4 regions of the Pseudoalteromonas sp. SCSIO 43210 genome follow, and region 4 is predicted to be linked to each of the others. Evidence: predicted binding sites of a transcription regulator. Region 4 holds the regulator's gene; each other region holds the start of a gene.
What was found. The regulator sigma-54, encoded in region 4, starts transcription at its own class of promoters, with help from an activator protein. The targets are predictions, from matches to a motif close to GTTGGCACGNNNNTNGNNT.

Region 1: the regulator sigma-54 is predicted to act here: its motif matches at 3,308-3,326, upstream of LOS73_RS05480 (hemerythrin domain-containing protein).
Region 2: the regulator sigma-54 is predicted to act here: its motif matches at 5,650-5,668, upstream of LOS73_RS08765 (CsbD family protein).
Region 3: the regulator sigma-54 is predicted to act here: its motif matches at 4,486-4,504, upstream of flgJ (flagellar assembly peptidoglycan hydrolase FlgJ).

What each region holds. Positions count from the first base shown of each region.
Region 1 covers NZ_CP087225.1:1,216,345-1,224,719, reverse strand. Annotated here, with positions in the region: gene LOS73_RS05505 (pseudouridine synthase) at 1-81, shown strand, start outside; gene LOS73_RS05500 (diguanylate cyclase) at 261-2,165, shown strand; gene LOS73_RS05495 (DUF6500 family protein) at 2,202-2,420, opposite strand; gene LOS73_RS05490 (hypothetical protein) at 2,450-2,704, opposite strand; gene LOS73_RS05485 (hypothetical protein) at 2,764-3,018, opposite strand; gene LOS73_RS05480 (hemerythrin domain-containing protein) at 3,366-3,791, shown strand; gene LOS73_RS05475 (hypothetical protein) at 3,878-4,210, opposite strand; partial or broken gene LOS73_RS05470 (TonB-dependent receptor) at 4,712-7,073, shown strand; gene LOS73_RS05465 (FAD-dependent oxidoreductase) at 7,084-8,375, shown strand, end outside.
Region 2 covers NZ_CP087225.1:2,047,627-2,056,001, reverse strand. Annotated here, with positions in the region: gene LOS73_RS08795 (sensor histidine kinase) at 1-98, opposite strand, end outside; gene LOS73_RS08790 (heme NO-binding domain-containing protein) at 91-642, opposite strand; gene LOS73_RS08785 (HDOD domain-containing protein) at 658-1,773, opposite strand; gene LOS73_RS08780 (alpha/beta hydrolase-fold protein) at 1,958-2,389, shown strand; gene LOS73_RS08775 (nuclear transport factor 2-like protein) at 2,444-2,908, opposite strand; gene hrpB (ATP-dependent helicase HrpB) at 3,000-5,426, opposite strand; gene LOS73_RS08765 (CsbD family protein) at 5,712-5,909, shown strand; gene LOS73_RS08760 (molybdopterin cofactor-binding domain-containing protein) at 5,973-8,234, opposite strand; gene LOS73_RS08755 ((2Fe-2S)-binding protein) at 8,231-8,375, opposite strand, start outside.
Region 3 covers NZ_CP087225.1:3,877,070-3,885,444, forward strand. Annotated here, with positions in the region: gene flgL (flagellar hook-associated protein FlgL) at 166-1,434, opposite strand; gene flgK (flagellar hook-associated protein FlgK) at 1,437-3,452, opposite strand; gene flgJ (flagellar assembly peptidoglycan hydrolase FlgJ) at 3,454-4,449, opposite strand; gene LOS73_RS16920 (flagellar basal body P-ring protein FlgI) at 4,582-5,676, opposite strand; gene flgH (flagellar basal body L-ring protein FlgH) at 5,689-6,372, opposite strand; gene flgG (flagellar basal-body rod protein FlgG) at 6,389-7,177, opposite strand; gene LOS73_RS16935 (flagellar basal body rod protein FlgF) at 7,199-7,942, opposite strand; gene flgE (flagellar hook protein FlgE) at 8,129-8,375, opposite strand, start outside.
Region 4 covers NZ_CP087225.1:748,399-756,773, forward strand. Annotated here, with positions in the region: gene mgtE (magnesium transporter) at 23-1,381, opposite strand; gene LOS73_RS03305 (HPr family phosphocarrier protein) at 1,483-1,755, opposite strand; gene rapZ (RNase adapter RapZ) at 1,799-2,644, opposite strand; gene ptsN (PTS IIA-like nitrogen regulatory protein PtsN) at 2,664-3,116, opposite strand; gene hpf (ribosome hibernation promoting factor) at 3,121-3,408, opposite strand; gene LOS73_RS03325 (RNA polymerase factor sigma-54) at 3,435-4,934, opposite strand; gene lptB (LPS export ABC transporter ATP-binding protein) at 5,004-5,729, opposite strand; gene lptA (lipopolysaccharide transport periplasmic protein LptA) at 5,726-6,268, opposite strand; gene lptC (LPS export ABC transporter periplasmic protein LptC) at 6,258-6,812, opposite strand; gene kdsC (3-deoxy-manno-octulosonate-8-phosphatase KdsC) at 6,809-7,360, opposite strand; gene LOS73_RS03350 (KpsF/GutQ family sugar-phosphate isomerase) at 7,361-8,332, opposite strand; gene LOS73_RS03355 (calcium/sodium antiporter) at 8,336-8,375, opposite strand, start outside.

The sequences.
Region 1 (8,375 bases), 470 kb from region 4:
CATTTACATGCAGAATACTTAGCATTTACTCACCCAATTACGCTTAAACGATTAGAGTTTGAAGTAGCTGCTGATTTTTAATAAATGCATATGGCCACAACTGCTATATTATACAAATTATGGTTTTTATTAGTTAAATTGAAATCGTTTATGATTAAGTTTTTTCAAAAAAAAATATAAAAATAGATTCAAGAAATAGCTTAACAAACAATGTAAACAAAATTATTTCACTGATAAAAATAAGTCATCAAAGGGTTAAAATGACTAGCAATATACAAATAAACATTTTAGATAATACTTTATGGGCAAAGTGTATTGCTCTAGTCTCGTTTTTACTTTTGTGTAATTTTGCCTCAGCTAACGATGAGCCATATCCGCAAAATTACCAAGCGGCTCAAGCTCTCATTAATAACATAAAACTAAATGAAATAGACTATCTTCAAAATGAAGACAAACTCGCTCAGGCGTTTAAAATAAGCAAAGAGCAAAATTGGGAAAAACTTCATCTAGAAGCGGCCGCTTTGTATGCGGAGCTACTTTTTAGACAAGAAAAATACGAGGCGTTAAACACACACTTGTCTTATTACTTAAAGAACAAAGAGTTACCAAATCAAAAAAGTGTTCATTTATTATTTCTCGAATCACAACTGAAGTCTTTAGCGAGAAAGCCAAACCCAGCTCCAGCACTAATACTAGCCACGAAATTAGAAGAGAGCTTGCAACAGTATTCGACTAAAGAAAAAATCATTATTTTACGAGCACTTGCTTACTATTACACCGATACAGATGCACTGAAAAAAACCCTAAATGTTGCACTGGAGGGGCTAGAATTAGCATTAAAAGATGACGACTCAGCATCTCAAGGATACTTTTTTAGAAAAATAGCCGATGCATACAATTATCTAAATGAAAAAGACAAAGCCGTATATTATGCAAAGAAAGCGGTTGAAGCATATGAAAAAACGCAAGATGGGCTTTTTACTGCAAAAGCATATTGGAGTTTAAGTAATGTATTGCTTGAGATAGAAAAACCTAAAGATGCCTTAATATATCTAAACAAAGCATTATTTTATTTTAAAAAAGTTAATGCGCAAAAAGGCCTAACCTTTGCCCAATACTCAATTGCCAGTATTGAGTACTTACAAGCAAACTACGACAGAGCCTTAACTTTAACTAAAGAAAACATTGAGCTCGCTCGTTCTGCAGGTATTTACGACATGCAACTTGCTTCACTCATTTTGTTAGCTGACATATATATAAAACTAGATTTACTTGATCAAGCAAATGAAGCAAACGATGAGGTATTTTTAAAATTAGATAAATTCAGCCGCAGCATTTATAAAGCCGAGTTTCTAAGTAAACGCTATGAGTTAAAGCGACACCTTAACTATACTGACGAGGCTTTTGAAGCAATTGAACAAAAGCTCCTTTATACAAAAAAACACTACGAAGCAACCAGTGAAAATAATATAAAAACACTGCAGGTCAAGTTTGAAGTAAAAGAACAAGAAGAAAAAATACAACAACTAGAATACGCAAAAGACATTAGTGAACTGCAAGCAAAAGAAGAGTATCAAAAAAAAATAATTTGGCGACTTAGCGCTGCTATTGCGTTTATTTTAGTTATTGTTTCATTCTTTTTATTTTACAAACAGTCTCGACAACGTCAAAAATATCACGATATTTCATTAACAGATTATCTAACAAATAGCCCTAATCGTAGAGGAATAATGCGCGCAGCAGAAGCAAAGCTTGATGAAGGTAAAATGACGATAGCAATTGTTGACTTAGACTACTTTAAAAAAGTTAACGACCAATTTGGTCACGATGCTGGAGATTTAGTTCTTATTGCCTTTGCAAAAGCTGTAAAAGAAACACTAAGTGGTGATCATCAGTTTGGCCGCTACGGCGGCGAAGAATGGTTGTTTGCACTAAATTCAGTTGACGAACTAGCTATTCGAAATATATTTGACCAGCTCGCCACTAGGTTTACCGAGCATTGTAGTAATATAAAAGACCTTCCTAGTGATACAAAAATCACTTTTAGTGTGGGAGCCTCTGTAAGTAGCCCTTTAAAAAGCACACTGGATGTTCTTATTAAGCATGCAGATAAATTACTTTATAAAGCAAAAGAAAACGGAAGAAACCAAGTCGTTGTTGATTAAATAAACACAGCTAGAAGTACTTGCTCAGTTTATTGACTAAAGTCCATCTAAAACCATCTGTTTAATTTTATGTGCTTTTACAAAATGATCTAATTTATGGGTGTGTATCCACCAAGTAGCGGCCTCCATAAGTAGCTCTGGGTCGTCGTTTTTATTGGCAAAAAATGCATAAAAAGAAAGCCCCACATTTTCGCCTTTAGCTGCTATTTTTTTATCGCATACGGTAATTATTTTTGTTCTTAGTTCTTCTCTCATACATACCTTATTTAATTATATTTTTACTATTAAAATACGCCATTTAAAACGCTAACGATTAGCTGTAAAAGGCTTCTATCAACCAAGCCATGATTCTCAAGCTCTTTATTAGGCGTATTTACTTTTGCAGCTTTGCATTCATTATCTAATGTCTCATTTTTACGTGTATCGGTTTCGTATGCAATATCTGCTTGTTCCATACATTTTGCCGAGCCTGCGTAAGGCTTCGCCGTACAAGCGCTTAGTAATAATAAAAGTGAAATTGCTATCAACAATTGCTTCATAACCAATCCTATTTTTACGCAACTTATTTACTTTAAATCACAGCTGCAAGTTAGCCTATTTACTTTTTTACCACCATTACAAAAAATTCAAAAAAGAACTTACCAATAGTATCAAAAAAAGTGTCGTTTTTTTCATCCTTTTTAATTTGTGCGCTAATGCATTGATTATAAACCTGTGAGCTTGTTTGAGCACCATTCCGATCAAACGTTTCAGCTTTTTCAATGCATAAGTTAGGGTCAGAACGCGAGGCAGTACTACATGCACTCAGTAGAGCGCACAGCAATAATGCGGCGATGGGGGTTTTTATGTTCATCCTTAAACTATCCTATTAAGTTAACGTGCTACCTGCATTTATACCGATTGATGTTATATGTGGGAGTAACATATAGGTTGTACCTAAATAACGCTGCTACTTTATCACTGCAATAAAATAAACAACCAGTAAATATTTGTAAGGTTCTGTAGGGATTTATACTCACTTTTATAATTGAACTACGCAAAAACCTGAAATTATTGCATTCATGCAAATGTAAAATTTACAGTGATAGCAGCCTAAGAATAAAAAAATTAAAATATATTCATTAAAATACAATAACTTAATATTTGGCATTTCGTTTGCTAGTTAGTGTTATAAGCAAATAAATTGTAAAAGGACTAATTATGAATATTTTTGAAGCACTACGTCATGACCATGACAAACAACGAGAATTGGTAGATGCGCTTATTCAAACACACGGCGACACAGAGCTGCGCCACAAGTTAATGGATGAGCTAAAAACAGAATTAGAAGATCACGCAAAATTTGAAGAACGTTACTTTTATAACCCACTTATGTTTGATGACTTAACTCATGAAAAAGCACGCCACAGCGTAGCTGAACATCACGAAATTGATGAATTAATTGAACAACTCGAAGATACAGAAATGAGCTCGTCTGCATGGTTAGTTACAGCTAAAAAGCTGCACCATTTGGTACATCATCATTTAAGTGAAGAAGAACACGAAGTGTTTCAATTAGCGGGGAAAGCACTTAACGAAGGGCAAAAAGAGAGCCTTGCTGAGCAATATAACCATGCTATGCACTAGTTGCATAACATATAAATCGACTTCCACACACTCCCTGTGTACTTATTGGTTATAAGCCATATGGCTTATAACCATTTTTTCTTTTACTACTTCACAGTAAATTTCACGTCTTGGTCGCGTAATAAGTAAAGTGCAAAACACGCAGCCCACATTGGCCATGCAGTGAAGAATAATAAGTTGTTGAAGCCATCAATGTATTGGTTATAAGATGAAAGCGTAGACAAACCATGCATCACAAAAATCACACCATAAGTAATGCGTTTTTTAATACCCGCTAAAAATGCCAATACTAATACAAGTTGCAGAGCACCGATAACATAAGCAACCATGTCTGATGAACCGCTGATCCCATAAAAGTGCTCGAAAATACGTGCGCTATGGCCTGGATTTACGAATTTATCGAATGTCCACATGATCATTACAATAAAAACGCCCAAACGAAGCGATAAAAGAGACCACTGCAGACGATTTTGTACGTTCTGAACTCATTGAACCTGTCATAAAAATTCCCTCAAAAATGTATAAATAAACCTTGAAGTAATTCAAGACCGTATTAGTTAGTTTTTATTTCAAACACAGCGTAATTATTTTTGCTTATTTTACTTTTAGAAAATAAAGCGTGGATTATTTGAAATATGCAGATTTATTATATGAAAGTTAATACATAATAAAAGGTTAACTACCCAAAAGTAGACTACAATAAAAAAGCCGATTAAAAGCAATAATTTACAGGGAATATCATACAATTGCTCTATTGATGTTTCATCCACTAATGAAACAACATTACTTAATTACAGCCCCTAAAAAGCAACTGTTTTTATAATGTTCTATAAACAAAAAGAATCGAAGTTTTACTGAAAGTTATTTTTAAACCTTTCGGTCTTTATCGACATCAACATATAACCGTAGAGAGAAAACGTTTGAAACACGCATACTTGGCTTTATCCTTAGCCGCCATATTAAATACACCACTTAACTCATTTGCAGCTGAAGAATTAAAAATAACAAAAAATGATGTAATAGAGCACATTGAAGTGGCGGGCCAAATTACTAAATCTCAAGGCCTTTCAGTTAAAGATACCACTGTAGATGGCCCGTTTGGTGATAACTTAGCACTACAAGATATAGCCCGCTCGGTAACACCAATTTCAAGTGAGTTAATAGAGCAACTTAATATTACTACGCTACAAGATGTATTAGCAGTAAGCCCTAATACCTATTCAGCGAGTGGCTTTGGTGCACCAAGTTTGCCAACAATTCGCGGACAATTGGGTGAGCTTTTTCAAGATGGTACACGCCGCCAAGCTGGCAATAATGGTTTTGGGGTGCCGTTATCGTTCAACGCAGTAGAACAAATTGATGTTGTAAAAGGCGCACCGCCGGTTCTATTTGGCTCAAGTCAACGTAACGGCGGCTTTGTGAATCTACATTCTAAAAAAGCATCTACCGATGAAAGCAAAGGCAAAGCAAGTTTATCCGCAGGCCGGTGGGATCAATACCGCGTTTTGGTCGATTACAGCGCACCGATTGTAAAAGACAAAGTTGGCTTTAGAGTAAGCGCTGAGCACATAGATAACGGCAGTTACTATGATTTTTCAGGTACTAAAAGTGACAGCCTATTTGCTGCCCTTCGGGTATTACCTGATGACAAGAGCAGCTGGGATCTTAACTTTGAGTTGTACCAAGTTGAATTTACCGATAACGCAGGTATTAACCGCCCAACACAAGCACTCATAGATCATGGCTTATACATTACTGGCCAAGGCGTACAAGCAAATGGCAGTACAATACCAGCGGCTGGTTCTATTGTTTCACCTACTGGGCAAGTAAAAATAGACCGTAGTACGGTACTTACCGATCCTGATAATCAAAACGAAGCCACTACTTACTTATTACACAGCATTTATAAGCGTGAACTTTCCAGTAATGCATCAATAAAAAATATTACGTATTTTCAGCACTTACAACGCGAAGAAATTGCACAAAACAGCTTTGTTGAAATTATAGACGGTGCCGATACCGCGCAAAATCGTACCGAATTGACTTACCAATGGAGCAATGAACAGCAAACAATTTTTGCATTTGATGTGCGCTATAATCGCGTATTAGGCTATAGCCAATTTACTACCGAAGCCGACTTGCCTATTGATTTAACTGGCCCAATTTCAAATCGCCGCATTCCTTTAACTGATGCACAGCAAGCGCGTTTAATTGAAATTAGCCCAGGTGTATTTGTATCCCCTGGTGGTCAGTACGATATTAATAACGATGGCAGCGGCGACTTTAACTTATCAGACACTACCGATTCGCGCTCATGGCAAACGGGTTTTGCTATTCAGCAAGATTCTGATTGGACAGATAAGTTTCATACAAGCGTAGGTTATCGTGTTGATTATTATGATGTAGATGCGCACGACCCAATCGCACCACAAGGTCAAGTTGCAGCAAGTGATAGCATTAATGACACGCTGCAATCGGGTCAAGTTAGCTTTAACTACCGATTAAATGGTGATTACACCACTTACGGTGCAGCAAGTTATAACGAAGCTACATCAAACAGCATGGCTGGCGGTACATCACTGGGTGGCGACAACACAATCAGTGCACAAAATTTTGCTACCGAAAACACCCTTGTTGAGTTTGGTTTAAAATACGCACCAACCGACAGCGATTGGTACGCCGATGGTGCTTTGTTTAGCCAACGTCGTAGTTTACGTAACCGCGATGGAAGCAATACCGGTATTCGTACACAAGGGTTTGAAGGCCAAGTGTTTTACGATGCCTACCCTTATTGGTTAAGTGCCGGCTACAGTTATATTGATGCACGTTACGACAATTCTGCAAGCAGTCAAGATTCGGCGCAAGTAGCAGATGCATTTGACAACTCTCGTCCAGATATTATCGCAGGCACCGGTGTTGGTGCCCCAAGCTTTACACCATTTGCACGCTCTAATCGCCAAGTTCAAGGCATTCCTGAGCAATCGTTCAGTTTTAACGGAAATTATTCAATTAATTCGAAATGGCAAACGGGTTTTTTCAGGTCTATATACAAAGAGTTACCCATTGGACTTTTTAGCGACGGTAAAAATTCGTGATCAGTACACATTAAACGTAAATACTAGCTATGCTTTTACGCCTAGTACTAAATTACGTTTAGATGTAAATAACGTCACAAATCAAAAAAACTGGCGCCCCGTATTTGAAGGCGGTTACTTTGGTGCAACTTTAGCTTTTCCTGAGTTGCCAATAAACGCCAAGTTAACCCTTACGCATAGTTTTTAAGAGAGAGAACATGATAAAAAAAATATTTCTATTATTGATTGCAGCGGCCGCTGTCGGTCTGTTCTTTCATTTTGACTTACACCAACTACTTACGCTTGATGGCTTAAAAGGATCGATGGATCAGTTTAGCGATTACAAAGAGCAGTCACCGTTACTCGTTATTGGTGGGTTCTTTTTACTGTACGTAGTAGTAACTGCTCTCTCGTTACCAGGCGCCGCTATTTTAACACTTGCAGCAGGTGCATTGTTTGGCTTAGTTGAAGGCTTATTGGTTGCATCTTTTGCCTCAACTATTGGCGCAACACTTGCTTTTTTAGTATCGCGTTACTTACTACGCGACACTATTAAACAACGTTTTCCTGAGCGCTTAGCCGCAATTGATGCTGGCGTTGAAAAAGAAGGTGGATTTTACTTATTTACTCTTCGTTTAGTGCCGGTGTTTCCGTTCTTTTTAATCAATTTACTAATGGGTGTTACCTCAATAAAGTCATGGACTTATTACTGGGTAAGCCAAGCAGGTATGCTAGCCGGTACGTTTGTATTTGTTAATGCAGGTACGCAACTGGCGCAAATAGAGAGCTTATCTGGAATTTTATCATTCAACTTAATCTTATCATTCGCTTTATTGGGTATTTTTCCATTCATTGCTAAAGGAATTTTAAACGTGTTTAAAAAACGTCGCGTATACAAAAACTACACTAAACCTAAAAAATTCGACCGTAACATGATTGTTATTGGCGCAGGCGCAGGTGGTTTAGTAACAAGTTATATTGCTGCCGCTGTTAAAGCAAAAGTAACCCTTATTGAAGCGGGCGAAATGGGCGGCGACTGTTTAAACTACGGTTGCGTTCCAAGTAAAGCCGTTATTAAAAGCGCTAAAATTGCAGAGCAAATTCGCCACGGTGAAAAATATGGCTTAGAAAACACAACTCCACAGTTTTCGTTCAAAAAAGTAATGGCACGTGTACATAAAGTAATTGCAGATGTAGCACCACACGACAGTGTTGAGCGTTACACCAATCTAGGCGTAGATGTAGTAAAAGGTTACGGTAAATTAATCGACCCATGGACTGTAGAAATTAAACTTAACGATGGCGGCACGCAAACATTAACTGCACGCACCATTGTTATTGCAACTGGCGCACGCCCATTTGTACCGCCACTACCTGGTATTGAAGAAACAGGCTATGTAACAAGCGATACATTGTGGAATAAATTTGCAGAGCTAGATGAAGCCCCTAAAAAACTTGTAGTACTTGGTGGTGGCCCAATTGGTAGCGAATTAGCACAAAGCTTTGCACG
Region 2 (8,375 bases), 1.3 Mb from region 4:
AATGCGCGTGTTTTATCCTCAAGTAGCATCTCTAGTTCATCTCTTGCTGCTTTTTCACGAAGGTATGCTTTTTTGTAGTTGTGGGTATCTTCACTCATTGCCAATCTCATATTTAACTTCAATTACACATTTATCAAAACCATTATGCATACATTCAACATGATTTAGCGCCACCTCAATACCGTAATGAGATGCTGCACCAAAAATAAGCCCTTCAGCGCACATGCACAGCTGCCTTTTGGAATAGTAATGCATCAAAATAAATCCATCTTCAATAAGCTCTGCTTTAATTTCTGGTAAATTTGGCTCTTGATATAGTTTTGCAACTTCAACATGAATCACCTTATCGATACCCATAATTAAGTCCGCAAACCCATTAAAGTTTTCAACTATTGTAGGGTGCCGGCCCCTTAAGTGGCCAAATAAATACTCACCAAATGCCTTTAAAACATCAGGCATAGACATAGATAAAGCATCAGCTACATCTTGCGCCAACCCCACTATTTCTTCATCTGGATAGCTTTCTGCTGAAATATAAATACGATCACTAGGTGCATTTTTTTCAAGTAAATCATCCCACGCAGCCATGCCGCACTTTTCAATAACGAGGGCTTCAAGTCCTCTAAAAATAACACCTTTCATACATCCCCTCGTGTATCACTTTTTAAAACTTAAAAACCATTGTTGTACATCTTCTAGTATTTTCAAATCATCAATAAAGTCATATTCAGTTTGATTAAACTCAATTACTTGCTGGCAATAAGCATGCTCAACAATCATATGAATAACAGTTAATGATATCCCCTCATCCACAGGTAAATCATCCAGTAACTGCGCCCTAACAATTGACTTTTCAAACCCCCAAAGCGCTAATAAGTAGGCACTAAGAGCGTACTTAGGCACGTTTTCATCTTCGTTATCTTGCACAATACACATAGCAGCTAATTCACCAATAACACTAAGCAAACCAACTGCAAATGCAAACAACTGTGTTTGCCTATCTTGCTTTAAATACTTAGCGAGCGATTGCGCCATACTTGCTTTTTTATATCCTTTATTAATTAACTCATTAAGCGTCTCTTGCTTAGCCTTATTAAGTAATTGTTGAGACAATTCAGAAAAAACCACAATCGCCTTTAAACTAACTAAACCAATTCTTATAATCGCCTCTTTTAAGTTTGTAGTTTGACTATCAAACCCCATAAATGCGGAGTTGGCTACCTGCAAAACTTTTCCCGTTAATACAGGGTCGTGGCTAATATTATTTTCTAAAATAGAAATGTTTGGCTCATTTTTGTTTAACTCACTTAATAAGTTTTGAGTCACAACACCTAAAAATGGCAAGTCTGAAAGCTGCCCTAAAATAACGCGATGAGGAGCATGAATAGGAAGTAATTTTAATAACTTAGCGCTGTCTAGCACCGCTACTAAATGTTTCTGTGTAAAAGGTTTTACAAGATGAAAGTGGATTGTGTTGTTAACTTGTAGTTGATAGTTACTACTTAAATCACTGGTAAATAAACACCTTAAGGCTGTAGGACAGATCGCTTTAGCGTGCTCTAGTACTTTAAGCCCTGAAGAAAGTGGCATCATAGAATCACAAAAAATAATGTCGGGTGTTTTATTACTTCCTATGTAGCGTTCAAATTCATTAGGTAACTGTAAGCAGGCTACAGTTACATTTGCACATAAGCGGCTCAACGTTTTTGCTAGTGCACGTAATAGTAATTCGTCATCATCAATTAAAAGTATATTTATTTTTTGCTCATGCATTCACTATACCTTCGCTATAACGTATTAATTTCTAATCAAAGCGTAGTATAAATTCACAAATAGACATAAAACGAAAAGGGCCTAATCGTATTAGAGATTCATAGGATTAAGATAAAGCCATTGAGCTCTGATAGGATATACTTAATTACTGCACAATTAATGTTAAACCAGCCGGTTAAATAGATTGAATGAAAAAGATATTTTTAATAGCACCTTTTTTATTAGTTTTATAAACGACAAGCTTCGCCCACTGATTAATAAAACATACCGTTCCAACTCAACAAATACTTTAATTGGTCAATCATTAGCTGGTCTGCTTTCAAGCGATATTTTATTTAATCACTCTGCAACTTTTAATTATTACGTAATAATTAGCTCAAGCTTATGGTGGGCCGATAATGAATTACTAAATAGCCCTTTTGATCCACAATCGTTTCCTCAATCGGTTTATATTGGCATTGGTAAAGAAGGTGAATTAATGGAAGGCTTAGCAAGGCGATTGAATAAGGAAACAGCGCCTATTTTTGGTAATAAAAGCCAAGTGAAATTAGGCTATTTTAAAAACCTAGATCACGCCGATACTCTGCATTTAGCTGTATACGACGCTTTTACATAGATTAACTACCATCCAAAAAAGTAATTAATAAAAATGCTTATAAGACTTTAAGTATTATTCATGGTATTTGCGGATCATCGCCACTTTGCCGTTTTCAATTTCGATTACTTCCATCATTGTGGAGGTGTATTCTATTGGCTGCTTACTTTGTGGGTGAATACCTTTTGCAAAATTCTTATAACGAATAGCAAAGCCTGTATCGTTAAACACAAATGTATTAAGCAGTGTGCTTTCAAACAACGTGTGTGCACCTAAGTAAAAACTCATACCTTTGCGCATCTGCTCTTTGCCATCAGGAGTACGTGAGTCATCCGGTTGATACGGAATATGCTGATTACCAATATCATCGGTTAACAATGCAAGATAAGCCTCAAGCTCTTTAGCACCTGCGTTAGGTGCTTGTGTGGCGGTCATTGTTTTATAATACTGCTGCGCAAACGCATTTAAGTCGAGTGGCTTTTCAGCATTCGCCGAAAAAGCAGTTACTAAAGCCAAACCTAATGTTAAAAGTAACCTCATTGACTATTCTCTGTAGCTAAAAATATTTTATAGGTACATTACCTTAGTAAGTTCAATAATCAAACAAAATCAGTTTTAAGTGAATTAACACCTACATTTTGCTTTTCACTCTGTTGGTTGCAACGCTATTAGCGGGGTCGTCTGGCCAAAAATGTTTAGGGTAGCGACCTTTCATTTCCTTTTGCACATCGCGGTAACTGCTAGCCCAAAAGTGGGCTAAATCTTGAGTAAGTTGCAATGAGCGTTTACCTGGCGATAGCAGGTCCATAAGCAGTGGCAATTTACCGTTGGCAAGCTTAGGCGTACTGGTCAAGCCATAAACTTCTTGCATACGCACACTTAGCTTTGCGGGGCCATCAAGTTGGTATTCTATCTTTATATTTGAGCCACTGGGCACCGTTAAGCGCAGAGGTAATAAAGCTTTTAACGTAGTTTGTTGTTGCCAATCAAAGCAGTTTTGTAATGCTTCAAAGTAGTTAAACTTTTTAAGCTGCGTGAGCGTTTTAATATCTTCTAAAAACACGCCTAGCCACTGCGCTGCATTTTGAATAAGTTGTTGCTCGTTTATTTGCGGGAATTTATCGGGCATTAAATTACTTGCTAGGCTCATACGTATCAGCAATTGTTGCGCATCAGGTTGCTCGTTAAATAATGCAAAACCGTGTTTAGCAAATAAGTTAAGCCACGCTTTAGCGCGCTCGCCCTTATCTAGTTTTTGTTTACTAGGCTGGCTGCTGAGCGTTATAGCCCCGAGCTTTACTTCATCTTGATGAATAAAGCGCGCTGATTTTTCATCAAACTCACAACGAGTAAGTTCACTAAATAAATGCGGTAAAAATTCTTGTAACTCAAATGGGTTAAGCGCGGTGGCTGTAAATATACGCCCGCCTTTGTGCCCGCCCATGGTTGCTATAGCTAAGTAATCGTCGTTGTGCCAGTAATCTGCATTTAACTCAGCACCTGCACCATTGGCAAGTAGGTAACCATTACCGCGTTTTTTAGCGATGCGATCGGGGTATGCCAATGCCACTAGCAAACTAATATAATGCGTATTTAATTCGCTGTTTTCGTCTTTTACTTTTAAGCGGCTTTGCCAATATTTTAACTGTTGTTTAAATACCGGATGCGGACGTTGCTGCTGGCTATGCAGCGCTAAACTCAACTCGTTTGCGCTATTTACTCGGCTCTCAAGTAATGCCACTAAATAAATAGCGAGCCTAAAAATACCAGGGAGTTGGTCATCAAGTATTTGTGCTTTTAATAGCATATGCGCCAAACGAATATCAGCACCAAAACCTAACATTTTACTGCCAAGCGGTGTGAGCTTACCTTTGCTATCAATAGCTTCAAGCATATTAAGCAGGTTACTTGCTTGTTCGCATTGCTGCTCAGTGGGCTTATCGAGCAAGGTTAGCTCATCAATACTGGCTCCCCACTGCTTTGCCTCAAGCATAAGCTGGCTTATGTCTGATGTGAGTATTTCGGGATTGTCGTGGCTATTACGTCGCTCAAAGGTTTGCTTTGAGCCAATTCGATAAACAATGCCCGGCTCTATACGTCCTGCACGCCCTGCACGCTGCACAGCAGATGAGCGCGATATACTTTGTGTTGTGAGCTCTGTAACCCCTGTTTTTAAATTAAAGGTGGCTGCACGGCGCTTGCCGCTGTCAATTACAATGCGTATGCCTTCAATAGTTAAACTGGTTTCGGCTACATTGGTGGTTAGCACTACTTTGCGCATGCCGTTTGGTGCAGGAGCAATAGCAGCTTGCTGATTAGCTTTATCTTGCTCGCCAAATAGCGTTGCAACTTGGCAGTTACTTGGTAAATCGCTCAGTGCTTGTTGCACGCGTAGTATCTCAAACTGCCCAGGTAAAAACACCAATACGCTACCTGTTTGCTCATTAAGTGCTTGTTTTATTATGTTAGGAATTGCATCAAGCCAGCGGCTTTCATCTTTTATGGGTATGTATATTTCGCCTATTGGGTAGCTGCGACCGCTTGATTGAATTACAGGGCAGTCAAAAAACGCTGTATAACGCTCAGTATCAAGAGTTGCCGACATAAGCATAATGGTTAAATCTTCACGCAGCGCACTTTGGGTCTCGAGCGCAAAGGCAAGTGAGGTATCGGCTGCAATTGAACGCTCATGAAATTCATCAAATATCAGTAAATCAATATCGCTTAATTCGGGGTCGTTTTGCAACATGCGCGTTAACATGCCTTCGGTGACTATTTCGAGGCGCGTATTAGCGCTTACTTTACTCTCGCCCCTAATCCGCAAGCCCACACTTTGCCCAACACTCTCGTTTTGGCACTTTGCTAAATAACTGGCAATATTACGTGCAGCTAAACGGCGAGGCTCTAGCATTACAATACGTTTAAAATGCCCATCGCGCATTAGTTGCAGCGGCAACCACGTAGACTTACCCGCACCAGGCGGCGCTTGTAATAACGTAATAGGATTACTTTGTAATGTAGTAACGAGTTGTTGATATATGTCTTGAACCGGCAGCACAGCTATTTACCCAAAATTGCTTTGTGTGCATTGTAACAAAAACCAAAAATAAACGCGCCGCTAAAGCTGTGTGGTTATAAAGGATTTAATTAAGGGTTACATAATCAGAAATAATTACAGACTGCTCTGTACATTTTTTAAGGATGTGCTCACAGCATTAATTATTACTGCCTCAATAAAAACATAACACACTGATTATTAATATAAAATAAAGATTTAACTTGTTGGTACACGCTTTGCTCCTTTTATACTGAACGTTAATTAAATCTAAGTAAGGAGAAACTTATGAACAGCGATCGTATGAAAGGTAATTGGAACGAACTTAAAGGTAAGGCTCAACAGAAATGGGGCGATCTTACTGACGACGATTTAGACAAAATTGAAGGTAGCCGTACAGAGCTAGTGGGTAAAATCCAGCAGCAGTATGGTAAATCTAAAGAAGAAGCAGAGCGTGAAGTTGATGAGTTTGAAAAAACTCACTAATCGCTAACTTCTAAAAAAAACCGCCATTTGGCGGTTTTTTTGTTTAAGCTGTAGGTTATTTAGTTACGCTTTTAATTGGTTACCAATCGGTAACTGTCTAATACGCTTTCCGCACGCGGCAAAAATAGCATTACATAATGCTGGCGCATAAACCGGTGTAGATGGCTCGCCTACCCCCGCTGGAGGTGCGTCACTTTGTACTATTTCAACGTCAATCTCAAGAGGTGAGTCACTCATACGCGGTACGCGATAATCATGAAAGTTACTTTGCTGTACACGGCCTTTATCAAAGGTAATACCATCGCTGATTGCTGTTGTAATTCCGTAGATAGAGCCTCCTTGGGTTTGGTTTTTAACGGTGTCGGTATTTACAACCGTACCCGCATCAATGGCAACCCACGATTTAATTACGTTTAAATCGCCAGCATCCGATACTTCTACTTCAACTACCGTAGCTACGTAAGTTAAAAAGCTTCTGTGTGCTGCTATTCCTAAACCTCGACCTTTAGGAAGCTCTCGCCCCCATTTACTCATGTCAGCTACTTTTTCAATAACATGGCGCAGTCTGCCAATATCTAGAGGATAAACCGCTTTATCGCCACCGTAATTATCGTATGTGGCATTTTGCTCAGTTACATCAACAATACGACTCGGACCTATAGTGTCTAGTAAATAGTCTTTTTGGTCGCGACCGGCTTTGTGCGCTGCTTCGCCAATAAATGACTGAATAGCAAAGGCATGAAAAATATTTGATACAGAGCGCATCCAACCAATTCGTGCTTTGGCTTGCGCATCACCGTTTTCTAACTTCATATTAGGTGTGTTAATAGGATTATCGGTAAATCCTAAGCGCAGTTCAAAGCTCCCTGGCCTAGTCGCCCCTTCTGAAAAGGTAGAGGTAATTGGTGAAAACGCGGTGCGGTGTAAATACGATTCTATTGCGCCATTTTTATCTAGCGATGCGTCAATGTGCTGAGCCGAAACCGCATGGTAAAAACCATGTTGTATGTCGTCTTCACGCGTCCATTGCACACGAATAGGTTTGCCTACTTTCATTGAAAGGTAAGCTGCTTCTGCTGAAAAGTCAGGTTTTGACTTACGCCCAAAGCCGCCTCCTAACATGGTAACGTGAACATTAATTTTGCTCTCATCCATGCCAAGCATTGCCGCCACTGTTTTCATATCGGCTTGTGGATTTTGCGTGGCAGCCCATATATCAACACTGTCTTTGTTGTACATAGCTGTTGCACAAGGCGGCTCCATTGGTGCTTGAGCAAGATGCGGCGCGTAATAATCAGCTACGAGTTTATTGCTCGATTTAGCCAACACGCCCATGGCATCGCCTTTATCACGTATGTTTGCCTGTGGAGTTTGTACTGTTTGTAATAATGACTTTTTAAATTCTTTTGAATTGTAATCGCCATTTTTGCCATCATCCCACACGACTTTTAATGCTTTACGCCCTTGCCATGCAGCCCATGTGTTTTTAGCTATAATCGCAATGCCACCTTTTGGCTGAAACTGCGGCGCGCCTTTTGGTGCAGGTATTTCAATAACATCTACAACGCCGTTTATCGCTTTTGTAGCACTGGCATCAAATGACTTAACAACACCGCCTACTACCGGCGGGCGTTCAATTATAGCCACCAGCGCTTGTGGTTCGCGTACATCGGCTGCAAATATTGCTTTACCTGTTACTAAATCGGCTAAATCTATGTGCGCCATGCCAGTATTAATGTAGCGCCATTCTTTGCGTGTTTTAAGTGTTAGTTTGTCAGCTTCTGGTGGCGTTATTGTAAGCGCTAAGTCGATTAAATCTTTATAAGTAAGCGATTTACCTGAGCTGTGTGTAACAACGTGTTGATTGGCTGTACAGGTCTGCGGGTCAACTTTCCAATACTTAGCGGCAGCGTGCTGCATCATGTAACGCACACTTGCGCCCATTTCACGCAGGCGCTGCATGTTGTAGCGAATACTGCGCGAGCCATCGGTATTTTGATCGCCGTATTTAGGGTCGCCCTTACCCTGAATAACAATAACCTTATCCCACGCGGCTTCCATTTCATCGGCAACTATTTGTGCAATCGCGGTGCGAATTTGCTGACCCATTTCAGAGCGATGGCAGGTTATTTCAACCATGCCGTCTGGGCGCAGTGCAATAAATAAGTTTGCGCGCTTTGCTTGCTCAGATGGCTGTTCTAACACACCCGAAAATGCTCTTGGCGCACTGCCTACAAAATAAGTACCAAGTACCAATGCACCTATTGCGCTAGTTTTTAAAAACTTACGGCGGTTTAAATCAAAGTATTTGTTATCTTGGTTCATACTTCTTCCCCTTGTTCATTTGGGTCAAAATATTGAACACTCGCCATTGTTTTAGCAGCTGATTTAATTGCTTTATGAATACGCGGGTATGTACCACAACGGCAAATATTTCCCGACATATTACTTACTATTTCATCGTCG
Region 3 (8,375 bases), 1.8 Mb from region 4:
TAATTTCTTATTATTATAAAAGCATTTACTGTGCCAACTTTAAAACAAGTTTAAGTCACTGTTTTTACTGGTTTATAATTGAAATTTAAAGTTGAATTTAAAAAGTAACTTGAAGCGACAATTTTTTGCCGCTTTAAAATAAGTAAAGCGGCAAAATATTTCTGGTTAAAGGTAGTCGAACAATGAAAGGTTAGATAAACGCCCAAAGGTTGCTTGAGATACTTGCAGTGCGGTTTCTTGCTTAGTGAGCTCGCTAATAGCAGCAGCCTGATCCACCTCAATTAAACTAGATCTATTACTTTTATTTTGAATATCAAGCGCTAAGTTAGTGTCGGTTACGAGTTCAAGCGCAACCATTCTTCCGCCTAAACTTGCCTGCGTGAAAACCACTTGTTCACTGGCATTTTGTAGCTGAACAACACCATCGGCTAATACTTGTTGAAAGTCGTCTCCTTCAAGTGTGCCATCATTCAAACCTGTAATAAGTGCTTGCAACGTATTAAGTACGTTTTCTTTCTCCGGTTTTTCAAGGCTAAAATCAAGCTGACCAGGTGCTGTACCTTCAAATTCAATTTTCATTCCTGCAAAATCTATTGGTTCATCGGTAATATCACCTATCACTTGAGGAGAAAGAGACACGCCATCACGTTGAATTTCGTATTGATCAGGATCAGTTGGCGTTGCCCCAGCTGTAATCACAACATTATAAGTATTTGCTGTTGCTGGCGCTGCTGGATCTGCATTGTAATTAGATTGATGAAATCGATCAAATTCAGTTTGACCATCAACATATACTGTACCTGCGGTGATGTTATTAGCAGGGACTGTAGTAGGAATTGAAGCCGTGTTTGAGTCTACATCTAAGCGTGCTGCTGTTTTTTCAAATGTATCAAAACCGTTATCACTCGATTTAATTGATACACCTTCAGCTATCGTTATTTGATGGACACCTTGATCGCCATTATAAGTGTATTCACCTAGCGTTGAGTCAAACTGATAAGGTTGGGTGCTATCTTGATAACCTGAAAATATAAATTTCCCATCTTCGGAGCGGGTATTCATTAAATTAGCAAGCGTTTGCTGAATACCACTTAGCTCGGATGCAATCGACTTCAAATCGTCTTTAGTATAAGCGCCATTACCCGCTTGTAATGCTAGAGATTGCGCTTCTTGAATACTGGTATTAATACTTTTTAAAACGCTTTCTTCTGTTTCGAGACGACCACTAAGCTGATTAATATTTTTTGTATATTGCTCATTGGTTTGTATTTTATTTGAATATAACATTGCCTGTGAAATATCTGCAGGCGCTTCAGACGTTGTTAAATATTTTTGCCCTGTATTAACGCGTTCTTGCGCATTTGCGACACCTTGTTGCCCATCCAGTATTTTATTAATACTGCTTTGATACATTAAATTATTTGATAAACGCATGATTACCTCGCAGCACTAAGTAAAGTGTCGAAAATTGAACGCGCAGCAGCTAAAACCTGTGCTGAAGCGGCATAAGACTGTTGAAAACGCAATAAATTTGCAGCTTCTTCATCGAGATTTACTCCCGATAATGATTCATACCAAGCTTCAGACTGCTGTGCGAGAGCATCGAATGCAGCTCCACTCGTAATAGCTTGTCCAGTTACCACACCAATATCGCTAACCATACCAGCATAGGCTTGATTAAATGTTTTATGGTTATCTGCCGTCGTTGTTGTGACAACATTTTGACGTACCAACTCACCATTTTGCAAATCAACCAACTTTAAACCATTACGGTTATCGTCAAATCCACCTTCGTTAAACTCCAGCGTAAATGTATCGCCTGTTGCCGGTGTACCCTCTATATCAAAGTCAAAACCGTATGAGTCATAAGGAGCACCAAGGCCAGCTAAAACATTTTCACCCGGCGGCGCTATCGTCACAGCTACATTAGCGCCATTACCATCACTAATAAGGTAATCATTAGTACCCGCTGCTTTAACAATTGTGATATCGCCATTCGCTAAGGCAGGTGGTGTAGTTGATGTAAAACCACCTGAGGTAACACTACTAACTGTACCTGCTGATATCGTGCCTGTGCCTATATTATTTATATCGTTCGCAGTTCTAATTGGCGACGCTAACGCAAGGTCATCACCACGTCCGGTTGCAAGCGATATGCTAGAAGCGGCTTGAGAATTTAGCTTAACTTGAAATTGATCACCAGTAGCACCTGTACCAGCAACTGTTATTTGCAGTCCAAAGGACTCGCCACTGGTAATTGATGATGAATCAATCACTCCACTGGTTGTATCTGCAAGTGATGGGTTGCCAATAGGCTCCCCTTTATTATCAATTGCCTGAATACTTACTTCGTTCGGATTAGCGGTATAGGTAATAATGAAGTTACTGGCAGGTAATTCACTACCTTTGCCTGGCTCAACCGTTGCGGTCATGTTTGTAACACCACCAGTATTATCTTGATAAGCAAATGCATTTTCTGTTGGTATGGTAAAAATATCCCCCCCCAACTCACCATTTGCATTCATGCCTAATTTATTTTGTTCGTTAAATGCATCTGCAATAGCCAGTCCCATTTGACCGATTTGATTTTGCGCCGGCACTAAAATATCGTCTCTAAAAGCAAGTAAACCGCCAATTTTACCTTTTAATTTGCTCGTATCAATTTCAAGTGGCACAGCTTTGCCACCGTTAACATCTAACGTTAGCTCTTTAAAACTAGGATCGGGGTCGCCTCTCATAGAAAACAAATTAAACGAACCATTTTGCATAACAACGGCTTCTCCTGTACCCATAAACACAAGCTTTTCACCATTTGGTCCATCAAGTGTTTCTATATCTATAAGTTCGGATAAATCACGTATTGCTTTGTCACGTTCGTTAAAAGTTGAACTTGCATCAGCAGCATTATTCGTTCCATTTACAGCAGCTATATCTTTATTTAAAGCGCTAATACTTTGGATTAGCGTATTGGCTTCCTCTGAAAATATTTCTAATTGTTCATTCACTATACTTTGCTGATCAAAGACAATACCTGAGAGTCTATCCATTTGATCAATTAAGCTTTGTGCATCAGTAATAACTAAAGAACGAGCTACCGTTGATGATGGTTGATTGAGTGCCTCTTGCATGTTATTAAATAACGAATTTATGCCTGTAGATAAGCTATTTGCTTCCTCTGAAAATAAGGTATCAACCCTATTTGCCTCTGTTACAAACTGATCAAAAAATGATTTATTAGATGTATCTCTGTTTAGCTGTTCTTGAGCAAATTGGTTTAGCAAACGGTAGGTTTCACCCCTACCTACCTGATTATCTACCATGGTAGTAAATTCTGTGCGCTCGCGTACATAGCCTTCTGTATTTACATTGGCAATGTTTTTACTTGTCGTTTGCAGTAACTCAGAACTAGCTCTGACTCCTGAACTGGCAATACTCAATAAATCATACGACATGTTACTTTACTCCTTGGCGAATCGCGTTTGCTGCAATATCTTTTAATTCTGCACTATTGAGTACTTGTTTTATTTTGCTAGCGTAATTTGGATCGGTTGCATAACCCGCTTTTTGTAACGAATCTAAAAAGTCGCTTGGCTTTGCTGTATTTTGTAATGCTTCTTGGTAGCGTGGGTTTTGTGTCAAAAAATCAACAAAGTCATTTACACTTTCTTTTATTGAGTCGTACGCCCTAAAGTTTGCTTTCTTTTTGACCGCTGTACCTTGCTCAAATTCGAGTGTGACTTTACTGGCTTTTTCACCTTCCCAGCTTTTATCTGATTTAATATTAAATAAGTTATTTGAACTGTTACCATCACTTTTATTAATGATATGTTTACCCCAACCAGTCTCAAGCGCTGCTTGCGCAACCATTACAGCCGGGTTTAAACCAATTTTCTTTGCTGCCGTTTTAGCGTGTTCCCACACAGAGCTAACAAACTCTTCAGCCGATTCAAATACCGGAGTCTCTATTTTTGATTCTGTAATATCCATGTTCATGTTCGTACTTACAGGCTCTACTGATTTATTATTATTTTCATGAGGAAGCTCTGAGCCCACTCGCTTATCACTTAAAAAGTCCGCTGTTGTTCTCAAAACAGATCCGGGCATAAAATTTTTACCATCAGGGGATAACTGTTGAACGATTAAGTCTGCAAGGCCTAAAGAACCATTTGATGATAGTTCTGTCGATAATTGTTGATCGTGCATTTCTTCAAAGAACTTAACCCCACTGGAATTAAATGGGCTTTCTTTGTCCTCAAATGCTTCGTTTGCCTTGCGCATACTTTTAAGTAACATTTGAGTGAAAATTGCTTCAAATTGTGCAGCGGCTTTTTTTAGCGCAGCCTTTGATGCATCAGTCGATGAATCACCACTGGTTAAGGCTTCTTTACGAAGTGAATCTAAGTTGCCTAAATCAAAAAAGTTTTGCTTATCGAGATGATTTGTTTCCATCAGCTTTTTGACACAATAATGAGTAATGCAATTAAAATGCAAAAATTGAGCCAGTTGACTAACTTTAAATTAGATATATTGCGAGGGAATGATTTTGCCCTAGTAAAAATGTTACTAGGGCGTGTTTAAATACTAAATAACAACTAGTTGACCGTTTATTGCACCAGCCTCTTTTAGCGCTTCAAGAATAGCCATCAAATCACCTGGTGCAGCACCAACTTCATTGATTGCTCTGACTAAATCGTCCAAGCTAACACCAGGATTAAATACAAATGCACGTGAATCATCCTGATTCACATCAATGATACTTTGATTCGTAACGGCGGTTTCACCTTCACTTAATGCATTAGGCTGAGATACATTTTGTTGCTCGGTAATCGTCACAGTTAAACCACCATGAGTAATCGCGGCTGGCTGTAGTTTTACATTTTTCCCAATTACAATCGTCCCCGTACGAGAGTTAACAATAATTTTTGCTGCGTTATCCGCAGGGGTAAACTCTAAGTTTTCAAGTGTTGATAAATACGATACACGTTGTGATGCATCTCTTGGGGCAATAACACGAATAGATGCAGCATCAATAGCTTGTGCGCTATTGGGACCAACTAAGTCGTTTATCGTACTTTCTAAACGTTTCGCTGTTGTAAAATCTGGGCGATTTAAATTAAAAGTAATATAGTCGCTTTGCATAAATGGACTTTTAACGGCACGTTCAACAGTAGCACCATTGGGAATTCGACCGACAGTGGGTGTATTTATAACAACCTTGCTGCCATCCAACCCCTCAGCACCTAAGCCGCCAACAATAAGGCTACCTTGTGCTATAGCGTATACATTCCCATCAACACCTTTTAAAAATGTTTGAATTAAAGTACCACCGCGCAAACTACCGGCGCTGCCAATAGACGACACGGTAATATCAATTGTTTGTCCTGGTTTTCTGAACGCAGGTAACTCTGCATGCACAGCAACAGCAGCCACATTTTTAATTTTAGGGCTTAAATTAGCCGGCAGTGTAATACCAAAATTACTTAACATGCCCTTGAAACTCTGTTGGGTAAACTTACTTTGCTCGCCAGTCCCAGGTAAGCCAACAACTAACCCGTAACCCACTAATTGGTTAGAACGCACACCTTCAACCATAGAGATATCTTTAATACGCTCTGCATGTGCCGAAAATTGACATCCCAGCAAAACAATTAAACAAAAAAACTTAAATACATTCATATTGAATGTCCTCTAAAAAGGAAAGAGCGAGCTACTAAAAAAGCGCGTTAACCAACCAGCACTTTGTGCTTCTTGGGTTTGCCCTTTACCTGAATATTGAATCCGTGCATTAGCTATTCGGTTTGATTCAACCGTATTATCTGAGCCAACATCTTGCGGGCGCACCAACCCTTCTAAGCGAATAAACTCTTCGCCTGTATTAAGAGTTAACCATTTTTCACCTCGAATAACTAAGTTACCGTTTGGTAAAACACGCATCACATTAACCGATATATTGCCAAATAAACTATTTGATTGATTTGATTTAGAGTCACCAGAAAACGATGAATCACTGCCAATTCCAAATTGAATACTGTCGCCACCGATATTAACAGGAAGTCCCCCCAAACCAATTACAGGGTCAAGGCTCGTGTCAGATTGCTTATCTGTTTCTGTTTTTGCCGCTTTTGTAGCTTGGGTAGATTCTTGCAATTTAACCGTAATGATATCGCCGGTACGCAGAGCTTTTCTGTCCGCGTATAAATCGTTCGACACATTCGTGTTAAATAAGGAGCCAGTAGCTACAACAGGTTCTATATTCGGTTCTGGGTACATTGGCGCATAGTAAGGATCGTCTTGCACTATTTCACTATTTTGTGTTGATACACACCCACTTAAAAATAGAGTGCCTGCCGCAAATAACATAATATTACGCATATTCTGCCCCTAAACCTTATAGTTGCTGATTGATATAACTCATCATTTCGTCGACGGCTGAAATTACTTTTGAATTCATTTCATAAATACGTTGAGTTTCGATAAGATTTACCAGCTCTTCTGTGACATTTACGTTTGATGTTTCAAGTGAGCCTTGAATAATACTACCAAGCCCCTCAACACCAGGGTTACCCTGCACCGGAGCACCACTTACAGCTGTTTCGGTATAAAGGTTTTGACCAATCGGCTCAAGACCCGATGGATTAATGAAGTCACTAATGGTGATCTGACCAATAACTACGTTATCGGCTTGACCTGCAACACGAACAGATACTTCTCCGTCTTGCGAAACAGTAATCGATTGAGCATCTTCGGGGACATTCATTTCTGGCTGAATAACATAACCAGCACCCGATGTAACAATTCGTCCATCACCATCGGTGGTAAACTGGCCATTGCGCGAATAGGCAATATTGCCATCTGGCTGCAGCACTTCAAAAAAACCTTCGCCGGAAATCATCCAATCTAGTGAGTTTTCGGTGGTTAACATGTTACCTTGCGTAAACTCTTTTTGGTTGGCTACAACTTTTGCACCCGCACCTAACATTAGGCCTGATGGCATTTCAGTGTCTTGCGATGAACGACCACCTGGCTGATTAATATTTTGATAAAGTAAATCTTCAAATATAGCGCGGCTTTTTTTGTAACCAACCGTACTGGCATTCGCTAAATTATTTGAAATAACCGAAATATCGGTTTGTTGAGCATCAAGCCCTGTTTTACTGATCCACAATGCAGGATTCATAATAGTGTCCTCATTTTAAAGTTAAACTATGCGCAACAGCTGATCTTGACGTTCGTCAATTTCTTCAGCTGTTTTCATCAGTTTGACTTGTAATTCAAATTGGCGTTGATGACTTATCATATCGACCATTTCATGAACGGGGTTTACATTCGACATTTCTAAGGTTCCACTCAATACTTTTACATTAGCGGAAGTATCAACAACTTGATTTGGTTTTGGTCTAAATAAGCCATCATTACCTTTTTCAAGTTGTGAATTATCAGCCTCAACGACTCTTAAGCGATCAACTTCTTCTAAAAAATTTGCTGGGGCGCCTTGCGGACGAACCTGAATAGCACCATCTTGACTAAATTCAACCTTTTCAATTGGTACAGGCAGTATAATTGGACCACCTTCGCCAATAACTTGACGTCCATGACTTGTTACCAGCATGCCTTCTGCTGTGATATTGAGCGTGCCTACTTTAGTGTAAGCTTCATTACCCGACGCATCTTGCACACTCAGCCATGCGTTATCGCTCATTGCGATATCTAAGTCTCTGCCTGTTTCAACTATGCCACCCGATGTCATGTTTGAACCCGGACGTTCTTGCATCGAAAATACACGTGTTGGCAGCCCTTCACCAAACGCTTGCATAGAACGTGCTTGAGCAAAGTCTGATTTAAAGCCTGTCGTATTGGCATTCGCCAAATTATTGGCTTTAAGGGCAAGGCCCTGCAGGCTCTGTTTAGCGCCTGAGGCCGCAATGTAGACCATTTTGTCCATAACATCGACTCACATTAAAAATCTCTAACTTAACAAATGCAAAATAGATGCCAGATTAGAGTTTACGTAACATTAGAGTGATGAAACAAACAATAGAAATGATAGCCACTTACTGTAACCATTGGTTTAGAGGCTAAAATAAAAAAGGCTGCAAAATGCAGCCTAAAATATTTAATTAAATTTAAATTATCGAATCTGCAAAATACTTTGCTGGATTGTTGAGTTAACTTCAAGCGCTCGCGAGTTAGCTTGGTAATTACGTTGAGCTGTGATTAAATCGACAAGCTCATTAGTTAAATTAGTATTTGATTGCTCAAGTGCTGATGAGTTAATACTACCAAATGTACCTGACCCTGCCTCACCTGCAACAGGCTCACCTGAGTCAATACTTTGCTTCCAACTTGTGTCGCCTATTTGTGATAAACCTTGCGAA
Region 4 (8,375 bases):
GTTATTTGCAAAAATTTCTAATTTATACCAGCAACCAGGTAGCAGTTCCTAAAAAGGCGAATATACCAACAATATCTGTCACAGTGGTTAGCACCACACTCCCTGCAAGTGCGGGGTCTATATTCATTCTTTTAAGTATTATTGGAATACTTGCGCCAGCCACACCAGCCACGACTAAGTTCATAAACATAGCGAAGGCAAGTACACCACCAAGCATAAAGTCCCATTGCCATAGGGCAATAACACCTGCAATTAATAATGACCACAAAATACCGTTTAACGCACCAATGGCAAGTTCTTTCATCATTAAAAAGCGTTGGTTTGTTTGGTTTATATGGCCTACTGCAATACCGCGTATAACAAGCGTTAACGATTGACTTCCTGCAACGCCACCCATAGAAGGGACAATACCGTTTAGTACCGCCAAAATAGGTAAAACATCTAGTGTTCCTTCAAAAAAGCTAGCAACAAAGGCCGCTGCAAGTGCGGTTAGTAAATTGACACCTAACCAAACTGAGCGCTTTTTAGAGCTTTTGAGTACTGGCGCAAAGGTATCTTCTTCATCATCTAGACCGGCTAAGCCTAGTAAACTATGCTCTGCATCTTCTCGAATTACGTCAACAATATCATCGATAGTGACACGACCAAGTAATTGATCGTTATCATCCACAACAGGTGCTGATATCCAATTATGGCGCTCAAATAGTTGCGCGACTTCACTTTCATCCATTGAAATTGGGATTGATTCACAATCTTCATCCATTAAATCGCGAACAATTTTTTCAGGTGGGTTCGTTAATAACGTACTCAGTGATAGAGCGCCTATAAAACAGTTGTGTTTATCAACAACATATAGATCATCTGTACCTTCTGGTAGCTCCCCACGTAGCCTAATATATCTAAGTACAACATCGAGCGTTACATCAGGGCGAATGGTTACCGTATCGGTGTTCATTAGCGCGCCAGCTGAACGCTCTTGATATGAAAGTGCTTGTGTTGCACGCTCACGGTCTTGAATATCCATCGCGCTGACAACGTCTTTATAAACGGTGTCTGGTAAACTACGGAGTACTTCACCTAAGTCATCGTGGCCCATGTCTTCAGTTGCGGCTGCAATGTGCTCAGGTTCCATTTGGGCAATAATGCCTAAACGAACATCTTCGGAAAGCTCTTCAAGAACATCACCTTGTACATCAGGGTCAACCAATTGCCAAAGTAGTCGGCGAATTTTATGCGGCGATGACTCTAATAATAATGCGGTATCACAAGGAGCTGTTTTTGCTAACATCCGCCTAACTTGAACAAATTGACCACTGTTAAGCGACTTTGTCACTTGTTTTAATTGTTGTAGTGGATAATCTTGTTCAAAAGCTTCAGGCATTGGCGTCCTTATTGATTTTTATATAACTATGGATAGGGAGGTTTATTAATGGGGTAATTAACCACATTTAGTTTATCTTAGTTTCGGTTTTTAGCTAAGTGCTATTCTTCTTCATTAAAGCGTTGTGCTATCAATTGACCAACGGCATGTAAAGCTTGTTCGGCATCAGGGCCCTCACACACTACTTTCACCTCTTTTCCTTGACTGCTTTCCAGTAGCATTAAAGCCAATACACTGTCCCCAGGCGCTTCTTTATCATCTTGATATATCATGATTGAGGCATCAAATTTAATAGCAAGTTGCGCTAATACTGTAGCGGCTCTTGCATGAAGTCCTAATTTATTTTTTATTAAAAAAGTGTCTTCTAAACGCATAAGTTACTCTACCTAAGCTGAACAGATGATTATTTTGAATGAGTTATTTTTCTTGTTCTCTATGGCGGATTTTTACATTTGGATGTGTCATCGAAAAACTTTCACCAATCGTTTGTGCTAAATATACTGAGCGATGTTGCCCGCCAGTACAACCTATAGCAATAGTTAAGTAGCTACGGTTATTTCGCTCTAAATGTGGCAACCATGTTTGTACAAAAGTTTGAATTTGCCAAGTGAACTTTTGGACAATGCTGTGGCTGGCTAAGTAATCCTTTACGGGTTGGTCTAAGCCATTTAAAGGTTTTAATTCTGGCTCCCAATGTGGATTAGGTAAAAAGCGTGCATCAAAGACATAATCAGCTTCTTTAGGAATGCCGTGTTTAAAGCCAAATGACTCAAAAGTAACAATGAGTTGTTTATCTTTTTTACCCAGAATTTTTTCACGAATTGATTCAGCAAGTTGATGAACACTTAAATCACTCGTGTCGATCATATAGTCAGCGCGAGTAGTGAGAACATCGAGTAGTTCTTTTTCTTTTTTTATAGCTAAATCAAGAGGTAATGAGTCAACTGATAACGGGTGTAGACGGCGAGTCTCAGAAAAACGTTTAATTAATGTTTGATCCTCACTGTCTAGATAAAACAGAGTCGGTTTAGCAAAGCCAGGTAAGTATTCAAGGATATCGTTAAATTCATCTTGCTCTTTTGGTAAATTACGGACATCAATACTAACTGCAATTTTGTCGTAGTTATCAGATACACTTCTCACTAAAGAAGGTAGCAGATTAATTGGAATATTATCTACGCAATAATAACCTAAATCTTCAACTACGCGTAAAGCAACCGATTTTCCAGAACCGGAACGGCCACTTATGATAATTAATTCCATTTATCACCCATTATGTTAATTACGATTGTTCTACAATAACTTGATACAGTTCAGTATCTGATTTTGCGCTGCGTAACTGTTTACAAAAATCTTTATTATTTAGTTTATCAGCTATCGTTGCGAGCGTCTTTAAGTGCTGCTGGTTATCGCCATCAGGTACGATGAGAGCAACAAATATATCAACAGGGCGATTATCTATTGCATCAAAATTAATAGGTGTTTCGCTTACTAATACGAGTGCTAAGGGCTCTTCTGCGCCGCTCATTCGCCCATGAGGGATTGCAATGCCTCTTCCTATACCAGTGCTTCCCAGTTTTTCTCTATTCATTAAGGCGCTGAGAATATCTTGTTGAGAAAGATATGGGAGCTTGTCATGAGCAAGTTGACTGATGAACTCTAAAATTCTTTTTTTACTATTAAAAAGGACCGCAGCTCTGCTGCAGTCCTGACATATAAGTGAACTTAATTTCATAATATTAGTGTCGAGCAAGCTTCTCTTTGTGTTTAATAACTTGGCGATCGAGCTTGTCAATCAGCGAGTCAATGGCGGCGTACATATCTTGATGTTCAGTAGAGGCAAATAACTCAGCTCCACTTACATGAATCGTTGCCTCAGCTTTTTGGTTTAATTTTTCTATATCAAGAATGACATGAACATTATTAATATGATCTGAGTGTCTTTCTAGCTTCGCAAATTTGGTATTTACATAATCTCTTAATGAATCAGTTACTTCTACGTGACGACCAGTTAAGTTTAGTTGCATAAGCATTACCCTCTTTGTTTAGCGTCTTAAATCAAACTTTTTCGCTGATTTGACGGTGGAATAGCTAGAGATTCGCGATACTTTGCGATTGTACGTCTCGCTACTTTTATTCCTTGCTCAGCTAATATATCTGCAATTTTACTATCACTCAATGGTTTTGCTGAGTTTTCTGCTGCGATTAATTTTTTAATGAGAGCGCGTATTGCTGTTGATGAGCATTCGCCTCCATTTTCAGTACTTACATGGCTTGAGAAAAAATATTTAAGCTCAAAAATACCGCGAGGTGTATGCATATATTTTTGAGTTGTTACGCGTGAAATAGTTGATTCGTGCATTTCGACCATTTCTGCTACATCATTTAAAACCATTGGTTTCATGGCTTCGGGGCCATGCTCAAAAAAACCTTGTTGTTGCTTAACAATACAATTAGTTACTTTTAATAGTGTATCGTTTCTACTTTCTAAACTTTTAATAAACCATTTAGCTTCTTGTAGATGCGAGCGAATAAACTGGCTATCACCACTTGATTTAACGGTGCGTGACATTGCTGCATATTGGCTGTTGACTCTGATTTTAGGCATGCTATCTGGGTTTAGTTCAACAACCCAGCGACCTTTTATTTTTTTCACCGATACATCAGGAATTACATACTCAGATTCTTCTCTAACTATAGTATCCGCCGGTTTTGGGCTAAGAGTATGTATTAAAGTCATTATTTCTTTAAGCTCTTCTTCTTTGAGCTTTGTTTTTTTCATTAATGTACGATAGTCGCGAGCAGCTAATAGATCAATGTGCTCGGTTAAAATCATTTTTGTTTCATTAATATAGGGTGTTTCTTTATCGTATTGGTTCAGCTGAATACATAAGCATTCTTGTAAACTACGTGCTGCAATACCAACAGGGTCAAACAATTGAATTCGTTTTAAAACAGCTTCTATTTCGTCAAGTTCAACTTCGTTGTCTTCTTCGTTCTCTTGATTAAAACTTTCTAAAATTTCTTCGCAGCTTAGCGTTAAAATACCCGAATCATCGACGGCTTCAACAATCGCAATCGCAATCGCTTCATCGGTAGGACTAAAGGGAGTCAGTTGTAGTTGCCACATTAGGTATTCATGGAGCGTTTCAGTTGAGGAGCCTTGGTATATAGATTCATCTTCAGGCATTGGTCCTGATGATGACGCTGGGGCTGCGCTCATATATTCATCCCAACTAACATCCATAGCCATTTCATCACTTAGCGTATCTTTAGCAAGTGCTTCACCACTGTCTTGCTCATATTCGCTCGGAACATCATCAGCATTTGCGCTAACAGTGACATCGTCGTTATCTGCTTTTTGCTCGTTTTTACCAGCAGAATCTTCGGCGTAATCTTGCTCTTCAACCTCTAATAGGGGGTTGCTGTCGAGTGCTTCTTGTATTTCTTGCTGGAGATCCAATGTACTGAGTTGCAACAGGCGAATTGCTTGTTGCAGCTGTGGAGTCATTGTAAGTTGCTGGCCCATGCGCAGCTGTAATGATTGCCTCATGTATCTCTAACAATCCTTTTATGTTGTTATAATTAATACTAGCAGATGCTTAAAGACATGGCGTAAATGTTACAGCCTAAATTGTTCGCCTAAATAAACATCACGTACTGTTTTATCGTTTAATACGTGTTCTGGAGTGCCTGATGCAATTAACTCACCATGAGAAACTATGTAGGCTTTTTCGCAAACATCAAGAGTTTCTCTTACATTATGGTCGGTAATTAACACACCAATACCACGATTTTTAAGATGTTCTATTATTTTCTTTATATCTAACACTGAAATAGGGTCAACACCAGCAAAAGGCTCATCAAGCAATATAAATTTAGGATCAGCGGCTAGTGCTCGCGCTATTTCAACTCGGCGACGCTCGCCTCCTGATAATGCCATACCTTGGCTATCACGAATGTGCTGAATACTAAATTCATCTAATAAATTGTTAAGTGTGTCTTCTCTTGCTTGCTTATTCAGCTCTTTACGTGTTTCTAAAATAGCCATTAAATTTTGATAAACAGTAAGCTTTCTAAAAATTGATGATTCTTGGGGTAAGTAACCAATGCCTAATCTAGCACGACTATGCATAGGTAAAAGAGTAATATCGTTATCGTCGATAGAAATCTTGCCTTTATCACTAGGTACAAGGCCTACAATCATATAAAACGTTGTGGTTTTACCTGCACCATTAGGGCCAAGTAACCCGACTATGCTGCCAGCCTTTACTTCCAGACCTACATTTTTTACAACTTCACGGCCTTTATAACTTTTAGCTAATAGTTCTGCTTTTAATGTACTCATGGCTGACCTTTATCGTTTTTTTCTTTTTTAGTCTCAATAGGTACTAAAATAGTATGCACACGATCGGTTGAGTTTTCGTCTTTTTCAGCGCTAATTAATTGCTGTTGCATATCGTAAGTAATACTCTTGGCATTTATTTTTTGACCCGCTTGCGATACTTGTGCATCGCCAATAAGGGTTAAAAATCGTTTAGCTACATCATAACGAACTTCGTTTGCGCTGGCGCTCATTATAGTGCCATCAGTTTGTTTTTCTTCGAAATATGCAGGGCTACCAGTTGCAATTAGTAGCTGTTTATTATCGCCTAATTCATCACGTTTATGTACTTCTAAACGGTTGGCTGTAATACGACGGTTGCCGTGAATAATCTCAACATTTTTTTCAAAAATTCCGACGTTTTCTTTTAATTGGCCTTCTTGTTTGTCGGCACTTATTGATATTTGATTCGCTGCAGGTTGAATCGCTTGTTCAGCAGCGCTAAGGTTGAAAGCTAGTATAAGTGTCGGAATAATAAGTATTTTTGAAATTTTATTGGTCATAATATATAGTTCGCGTATGGTTAATAAGTTTTATCACTTCAGTTTTTAAATCGGCTTCAAGGCCTTTACCGGTGATCTTTAAATTGGGTCCCGTAACAATAACGGGTTGCTCTGAACGCATCGTGAGTAGTTTTATATCTACTTGAATATTATCCGCATTAATCTTGTCTATCATTGCATTATCAGTAAGATTATTGGCAACCACGTTACCTTCTAAAATTAATTGTTTTCCTTCATATAACGTTGCTTCGTCTGCATTTATTCGCCATGTTTGTTTTTCGTTATATAAGGTGAAAATGGGCTTTTCAAAAAAGGTAAAGCCTAACTGTTGATATAATTCCATTTTAGCAGCTGTAACTTTATGATTAATTTTACCATTTTCATCATAGGCCGTTTGTTTTAGCTCAATAGCAATATAATCAGGCTTAGCGATAACTTCAGCTTCAACCTGAGCTGTCATATTTGTTTGTGCAAAATAAGGGTACCAAAGCCAAACCATACAGCTGATGAATAAAACGCTTAAAATTATGCGCGCTGTATTCATGAACTAGTACCTTTGCTAGTAAGTGGTTTGTCGTTCTCTAGCATAAGTAAGTCGGTTAGTTCTCTCACTGCGCCAAAACCACCCAGCATCTGTGTCGTGTAATGTGATAAACGCTTGATTAGTGGGTGAGCATCGTTAACTGCAACGGCAAACCCGACTAATTCCATTACTGGCATATCGGGGCCATCATCACCAATGTAGGCAATTTGATCATCACTTAGGTGAAGCTTGTTTTTTAGCTCTTCGTAAGCAATAAGCTTGTTTTCTTGACCTTGATAAATATGTTGTACTGTTAAACTGGTCATACGTTGTTGCACTATCTGCGAATGGCGACCAGTAATAACAGCCACTTCAAAGCCACTGTTTATAAGCGCTTTAATGCCAAAACCATCTTTTGTATTAAATGCTTTGAGCTCTTCACCTTGATTGCCAAGATAAATTCGGCCATCAGAAAATACACCATCAATATCGCATATAAGTAGTTTTACTTTTTTAGCACGTGCTTTTGCATCAGCACTCAGCGGTTGATAGAGTTCTTCAAATTGCATTTATAATACTCCTGCTTTTAATAAGTCTTGCATATTTAGTGCGCCAATAGGCTGGTTTTGCTCATTAACAACAATCAAGCCATTTATACGTTTGTGTTCCATTATATTAAGCGCTTCAGCAGCTAAAATATCTTGTGTAGCTGTTGTGCATGACCTAGTCATAACAAGGTCTATTTGTGTTGTATGAATATCTAGTCTTTGCTCTAAAATACGGCGTAAATCACCGTCGGTAAATAATCCCACGAGCTGATTACTTTTATCAACAATGGCTGTCATACCAAGGCCTTTGGCTGACATTTCAATAAGTGCATCTTTTACGGTTTGTGAAACGCTAATAATAGGTGTATTTGCGCCGCTGTGCATAACATCTTTTAAGGTTAGTAATAATCGTTTGCCTAAACTGCCCCCAGGGTGAGAAAGCGCAAAATCATCGGCGGTAAAACCACGAGCTTCTAACAGAGCCACTGCCATCGCATCGCCCATAGCAAGAGTCGCTGTAGTGCTCGCCGTTGGTGCTAACCCTAAAGAGCATGCTTCTTTTTCTACTTTAATGCATACATGTACATTTGCATGTGTTGCCATGGTCGATTTAGTATTGCCTGTCATGGCGATTATTTTTGCGCCAAGGCGTTTTAAAACAGGGATAATATTTAAAACTTCACTCGTCTCACCTGAGTTTGAAATAAGCATGACAACATCGTTTTTGGTGATCATTCCTAAATCGCCATGGCTAGCTTCGCCTGGGTGTACAAAAAAGGCAGGGCTTCCTGTACTTGCAAGTGTTGCTGCAATTTTATTACCTATATGGCCTGATTTACCCATGCCAATAACAATAATTCGACCTTCGCAGTCAAACATTAATTGGCATGCTTGATGAAAATTTTCATCTACATATTGCGCTATGTCATTAAGTGCTTGGCGTTCAATATTGAGAACACGAAGACCCTGTTCGATAAAGTTCAGCGTCGTCATTATTTACCCTACTTGACTAAAAATATACCCTTGGTAGCCCAAA